2 regions of the Halobacillus sp. A1-3 genome follow, and region 2 is predicted to be linked to the other one. Evidence: riboswitches for the same ligand, from Rfam matches in the RefSeq annotation. Region 2 holds a riboswitch; the other holds the start of a gene.

Region 1 (3,551 bases), on a different contig from region 2:
CAAATGGGATATACACGCTCCCGTCGCTATACCAATTACAAAGGCGGGAAAAAGTATGATGAAGAGGGCAATATAAAGGAACGGGAGATTGATGAGGAAAAGGCCGAGTCAGCAGAAATATTTGAAGAGAAGTGGATTAAAGCAAGAGAAGACGAAGAATACTTATCTAAGAAAAAAGCTCACCAAAAAGAATACGGTTGATATTGACAAATCAGTCCTTCAAACGTAAGCTACTATTAATCCGATAAACTAAATCGGATTTAACGCGATAAGGAGCGAATTTCTTGAAAATCCCTTTCCTCGTCTTAAGCTTAGGACTGATGCTCACCTCATGGGGTCTCGGAATCTACTTTATTTCTATCCTCTATACACCTGCTCTCATCATCCCTCTCTTTGATCAATTTTTGTGGATGAGTGAAGCGAAGGGCTTGTTAGGTCTAACCATGTTATTCACAGTCATTACGTTACCGTTCCTCGGATTTTTATTCAAAACGAGAACACATGTATCTAACAAGAAAAGTCGATATATCTTGCTTATCAGTAATTACGCCATCTGGCTCACCATCGTCGCATCCCAGTTAAAAATTACCGCTTATAACTTAGGAATCTGTCACTGAAGAGCGAGTGCGGTATTCCCTTTTACAACCACCCTGCCTACCTTCATGACAATGGATTTTAAAAAAGGAAATTCCATCCTTTTATCGAACTTCCCTAGTTGGAGGTGGTAAGGAATGGAATTTCACTCTTACTATGGAACATTTAAAGAACGCGCCCGTAAACAGGACTTAGATTTTCTAAAAGAGACAATATCTGATCAATTAGTGGTAAGAGAAATTCGTCAGGACGAAGTGATCGACTACTCTTATGAGGACTCGATTGAAGGTTGGAAGCAAGCTTTTGGTCACTTTCAGGATAAGGATATGACGTGGATTTATACCGACCATTGTCTGACTGAATTAAAAGAGAATGAATGGCTCGCTTCCTTCTGGGTATCGATTGAACTGGAAGGAGAACTTCTGGGTTCGTCCAACCTCTTTTTTAATACATATAAAAAAGAGAAGGACACATGGCAACTTGTACGCACGTACATTGAAGCTGGCGTTGAGACACCTGAGAGTGCAAAAGTAAATATACGATAATTCACGAACCGCTCATTTTGGGATGAGCGGTTTTTTAGGTTTCATTGGTCTTCCATCCAACGTCCCCGTTTCCCAGCTGCTCACCTTTTGAGTAGCCCTTCATAAATTAACCCCATCCCTAAAGACGGATTTTTCTAAAAATTCTTGCTGTTCTATTGTCAAATGGAAGTGAGTAGTGTACATTAGGGAGAAAGAATTTCCCAAATGAATAGTGATGAATCCATTTCTTATCAAGAGAGGCAGAGGGACTGGCCCTGTGAAGCCTCAGCAACCACTGGTATATATCCAGTAAGGTGCTACGTCCAGCAAGTTGTGACCCAACTTGGAAGATAAGAAGAAGATCCGAACGTTAAAGTCTTCTTCTTAAGAAGGCTTTTTTTATTTTTCAACTACATGTTTTAAAAAAGGAGAATGACGATGAACACCCCTCATACGGATACAAAATTTGTGCAAACTGGAAATCGAAACGAGGATCCTACAGGAGCGATCAACCCTCCCGTCTACTTTTCTACTCCTTATCGACATAAGGGGATCGGGCAATCTACAGGTTTTGATTACTCAAGAACAGGCAATCCAACACGAAAAATTTTAGAACAGTCGATCGCAGACATCGAGGAAGGAAAAGCGGGATTCGCCTTTAGTTCTGGGATGGCGGCAATTCAAACGGCACTATCCCTTTTCAGACAAGGAGATGAAATACTTGTTTCAGAGGATTTGTACGGAGGGACTTATCGTTTGTTCGAACATATAACGGAACAATCTGGAGTAGTTTTTCAATACTGTGCCAGTCAGAACTTATCAGGGCTTAAGGATTTACTTACACCAAAGACGAAGGCTGTTTATATTGAGACACCTACCAATCCTCTGATGCATGTAGCGGATATTTCGGAGATTGCACGTTTTACCAAAGAACATAACCTGCTGTTGATTGTCGATAATACCCTATACACTCCCCTTCTTCAGCAGCCATTAAAAGAAGGCGCAGATATCGTCATTCACAGTGCAACGAAGTACCTCGGTGGTCATAACGATGTACTGGCTGGTCTACTGGTAGCGGAAGATGAAGGAATTTGCGAAAAGCTCGCCTTTCATCAAAACACCTCAGGAGCCGTGTTATCCCCTTTTGATTGTTGGCTGTTAATGAGAGGGATGAAAACTTTACCGCTTCGCATGAGGCAGCACGAATCTAACGCCAAAGCGATTGTAGAATACTTGGAAAATCACGATGCCATTACAGACGTTTTATATCCCGGGAAAGGCGGTATGATCTCTTTCCGCTTACAAGAAGAAGACTGGGTCGACCCATTCCTCAGCCATCTGAATGTCATCAGCTTTGCTGAAAGCCTCGGCGGAGTGGAAAGTTTCATTACGTATCCAGCCACCCAGACCCATGCAGACATTCCGGAGGAAACGAGAACCTCTTACGGTGTATGCAACCGTTTATTGCGGTTTTCAGTAGGAGTTGAACATATTGACGACTTGATTTATGACCTTGATCAAACACTTGCCAATTTGAAAAAGGAGGAGACGATCAAATGACTGATTATTCTTTGCAGACACGCCTGCTTCATAACGACCATAAATTCGATAAGTATACTGGGGCGGTCAGCGTCCCTATCCAACAGGCATCCACATTTCACCAGATTGACTTTGATGAACCCGGAAAATATGATTACAGCCGCTCAGGGAACCCGACAAGAGAAGCATTGGAAGAGGCTATTGCGGGTCTTGAAAATGGTACAAAAGGGTTTGCGTTCGCCTCAGGCATGGCGGCCATTTCCACATCCTTCATGCTTTTGTCTCAAGGCGATCATGTCGTGATCTCAGAGGATGTGTACGGAGGTACTTTCCGTATCATCAATGATGTTCTACACAGGTTTGGAATCGATCACACCTTCGTAGATATGACAGATCTGCATTCGGTCGCTACAGCGATTCGTCCGAATACAAAACTTTTATATATCGAAACGCCTTCCAATCCACTACTTAAAATTACAGACATTCAAGCGGTTGCTAAGCTTGCAAAAGCGAATGACTGTTTAACCTTCGTTGATAACACGTTCATGACACCAGCGCTTCAACAGCCTTTAGATCTAGGCGCAGACCTTGTGCTTCACAGTGCAACGAAGTTCATTGCCGGACACAGCGATGTTGTAGCTGGTCTTGCAGCAACCAACAGCGAGCAAGTAGCTGAGAAACTATCATTCTTACAAAACTCGTTCGGATCCATTCTTGGGGCACACGATTCCTGGCTCGTGTTACGAGGGCTTAAAACTCTCCATTGCCGATTGAATCAATCCGCAGCGTCTGCCCTTACAATTGCAGAATTTTTAGCGAAGCATCCGCTTGTGGAGGAAGTTTATTATCCTGGCTTTACTGCTCATCCTGGTTATTTCACTCATACGTACCAGA
Region 2 (3,551 bases):
ACAATACGAAGAAATGATTAATGAGGATTAATCGATAATTTACAATTTTTTGTACAGACAGGGGCTACATAAGATTCCTTGTCTGACATGATCGTGTATCATATTAATCATGTTCAGACCATGTCCCTTAGACATGGTCTGTTTTCATATAGTGGGTGATAGGAAATGGATAGAGAGCGAATTGTCATTGTTGAGGGAATTACTGATAAGAAAAAGCTCAAAAAGGTACTGGATGAGGATATTGAAATCATCTGCACTCATGGCACATTAGGTGTTGAACGAATGGAAGAGCTGATTTTTGATTTCAACCTAGATGATCGTTCCGTTTACATTCTTGTAGATGAAGACGACTCGGGAAATAAGTTGAGAAAACAATTGACAGAAGAACTTCCCCATGCAGAACACATTTATATTGATAAAGCGTTTAGAGAGGTTGCCGCTACGCCAGAGCCAGAATTAGCAAGAGCACTTTTGAACAGACACTTCAGTGTAAAACCGATCTACTTGATTTAGGAGGAACAACTTGGAAGAACTAGAACAAAAAACGATTGAAACAGCGATACAGGGCGATGTGTTAGCGCTCACTTTCATTCACAGTCCTTTTTGCGGCACATGCCATTTAGCTCGACAAATGCTGACAACTATTGAAGCAACATTTGGGAAAGAGATATTTTGGGAATTCAATGCCTCGTTGCATCCCGATCTTATGGAGAAGTATCGAATAGAAAGTGTCCCATGTCTGCTCGTTACAGAAAAGGGGCGGTTAGTCGAAAAGGTCTATGCTTTTCATTCTGTTCCGAACATGTATGAGAAAGTCTCAAAATATGTAAAAGAATAATCGAATGACCCGGGAAATGACGAACGATTCTTCGCTTCAGGAGAAGGGTTGACTCCTCCTTTTAAAGAATTTTAATACAGTAAAAGGAGGAGTTTTTATGATCGATTTTATTTATGAATGGGTAGAGAACGTCAATCATCGATATGACCTGTTACCTACTTGGCGTGAACGAAAACTAAACGTTGAAGTACAAGTTGGTCAGCATCAAGTTTGTTTATTTATCGATCATTCAGGGGTTCAGTTAAAAGCAACACAAGAAGGTCAAGGAAGTCTGGTTCTGCAATCGTCTACCAGTGTTATGGAAGAATTGTTTACAGGAAGCAAAAAACTGACCTCCCTACCTGAAACGATGATTAGTGTAAAGGGAGCTTATCGAAACATCTTATTTATGGAGTCTTTACTTTTACTTTCTAGATGAGTTTACCAATGGATTCTACAATCTCTAAAAAGGAAGCTTTGTCCCCGAATTGTTCATACACGTTTCCATGCTGATCAATAATCGTCGTAGTGGGTACACCTTCACACTCGTATAGGTCGTAAATCTCCCTCCCTCTGTCTTTTAAAGTAGGCTGCGTTAAAAATTCATCAGCATACTGAACGCCTTTTTCTTCTGCTCTTTCTCTACCTGCTACATTGATGGTCAGCATTTTTACCTTCTCATGATCCATCGTTTTATAAAGCTGCTCTTTTTTTGGAAGGTCTGAACCGCAATCGGGACACCAGGAGACCCAAAACGTGAGAACAATTACTTTTCCAATATCTTCATCTAGCTGGTAAGTTTCTTCATTATGAATGTATGGTAGCTCAAATAGTGGTGCTTTTTTCAACTTTATACTCTCCTCTTTTTTTGTTGACGTGTAGGTAGTACAATGCTAACATATTTAATAATTTCATATCGACATCTTCACTTATCCAGAGTGGCGGAGGGACTGGCCCTGTGATGCCCAGCAACCGGCTCCATATGAGCACGGTGCTAATTCCTGCAAAGCGATTATCGCTTTGATAGATGAGAAGAGGTAGTAACGTAAATCTCTTCTTAATGGAAGGGATTTTTTTATTGCCTGTTTCTTTTTTATGAAAGTAGTTAATTTTCTGCTTTTTTTGTTGACACAAAATTTTGGCGGTGATACAATTCCTCTTGTGCTACTTAAGCGAGTTAAAGTGATAATCATTTAATATACCAAAATCTCTTATCCAGAGTGGCGGAGGGACTGGCCCGATGATGCCCGGCAACCCACGAACATCTTGTTCGAGAAGGTGCCAATTCCTACAGAGCGTAAGCCCTGATAGATGAGAGAACAGATTTGACTTAGGATACATACGCCTTTCTGTTCTCTGAATCAGAAAGGCGTTTTTTTATGGAGGGACAACATGATTACAATCAAAGGCTTATCCAAAGTATTTCAAACAAAAGACAAACAGGTAACTGCTGTAGATAACCTTGATCTTTCAATAAAGAAAGGCGAAATCTACGGTGTGATCGGATACAGCGGTGCCGGAAAAAGTACGTTTATAAGGCTATTGAATCGTCTGGAAGACCCTACGGGCGGTAAGGTAACCATCAACGAACAGGAATTGACCTCCCTAAGTAAAGGGAAGTTGAGAGTAGCCCGTCAGGAGATAGGGATGATTTTTCAGCACTTCAACTTACTTTGGTCTAGAACCGTTCATGACAATATCGCTTTTCCTCTGGAAATTGCCGGTACACCAAAAGCAGAAAGGCAAAAAAGAGTCAATGAATTAATAGACTTGGTCGGATTGAGTGGTCGTGGAAATTCATATCCTTCTCAGCTTAGTGGAGGACAAAAACAGAGGGTAGGTATTGCTCGGGCTTTAGCAAACAATCCTAAAGTGCTACTTTGCGACGAAGCAACATCAGCCCTTGACCCTGAGACGACAGATTCAATTTTAGACCTGCTTGTAGATATCAACGAAAAATTGGGGCTGACAATTGTTCTAATCACTCATGAAATGCACGTTATTCGCAAAATTTGTCACCAGGTGGCGGTTATGGAAGAAGGAAAAATCGTCGAACAGGGAGATGTTCTGGATGTATTCCTTCATCCTAAACAGCAAGTGACGAAGAAATTCGTCGATCAGGTCATGGGAGATCCAGAAAAAGAACACTCACTAGGGCTTATAAAAGACAATTACAAGAGTGGGGAAATCGTAAGACTCCACTTCGTTGGAGACAGTGCGAACCAAGCACTGATTAGTGATCTATCTAGAAAGTTCGTACTAGATGTGAACATTTTGCATGGTAAGATCACTCAAACGCAAAAAGGTGCTTATGGAACGATGTTTGTTCAATTTGAAGGTGCTAAAGAAGAAATTAACCGGGCGATCCATTACATCGAAGAAACGTCAGTAGAAGTGGAGGTGAACCCGAATGTTTAATCAGTGGTTTCCAAATGTAAGTATGGAAGACATGATTACGGCTACAAACGAAACATTATATATGACTTTAGTTTCCGTAGCAGGAACGTTCATTATCGGGTTGTTCCTTGGATTGCTGCTCTTTTTGTCTGGGCCGGGAGGGCTTTGGCAGAACAAGGTATTAAATATGATTACAGCATCGGTTGTTAACGTGTTCCGTGCGATTCCTTTCATTATATTAATTTTACTATTATTCCCGTTTACTGACTTTTTAATGGGAACCATCCGTGGTCCAAAAGCTGCATTACCTGCCCTTATAATCGGAGGAGCTCCATTC

Evidence for each region. Region 2 has a riboswitch for S-adenosylmethionine ahead of ACRYKC_RS11120 (methionine ABC transporter ATP-binding protein). Riboswitches for the same ligand answer to the same signal wherever they lie in the genome.
Region 1: it holds a riboswitch for S-adenosylmethionine, as region 2 does, so the genes downstream of both, ACRYKC_RS14650 (methionine biosynthesis PLP-dependent protein) here and ACRYKC_RS11120 (methionine ABC transporter ATP-binding protein) in region 2, are expected to answer to the same signal.

What each region holds. Positions count from the first base shown of each region.
Region 1 is NZ_JBPCEO010000008.1:78,704-82,254, reverse strand. It holds gene ACRYKC_RS14665 (DUF4385 domain-containing protein) at 1-201, shown strand, start outside; gene ACRYKC_RS14660 (hypothetical protein) at 285-617, shown strand; gene ACRYKC_RS14655 (hypothetical protein) at 732-1,139, shown strand; SAM riboswitch class I at 1,364-1,475, shown strand; gene ACRYKC_RS14650 (methionine biosynthesis PLP-dependent protein) at 1,557-2,678, shown strand; gene metC (cystathionine beta-lyase) at 2,675-3,551, shown strand, end outside.
Region 2 is NZ_JBPCEO010000005.1:222,252-225,802, forward strand. It holds gene gcvH (glycine cleavage system protein GcvH) at 1-31, shown strand, start outside; gene ACRYKC_RS11100 (toprim domain-containing protein) at 166-513, shown strand; gene ACRYKC_RS11105 (thioredoxin family protein) at 524-838, shown strand; gene ACRYKC_RS11110 (hypothetical protein) at 936-1,256, shown strand; gene ACRYKC_RS11115 (TlpA family protein disulfide reductase) at 1,249-1,665, opposite strand; SAM riboswitch class I at 1,744-1,851, shown strand; SAM riboswitch class I at 2,026-2,135, shown strand; gene ACRYKC_RS11120 (methionine ABC transporter ATP-binding protein) at 2,210-3,235, shown strand; gene ACRYKC_RS11125 (methionine ABC transporter permease) at 3,228-3,551, shown strand, end outside.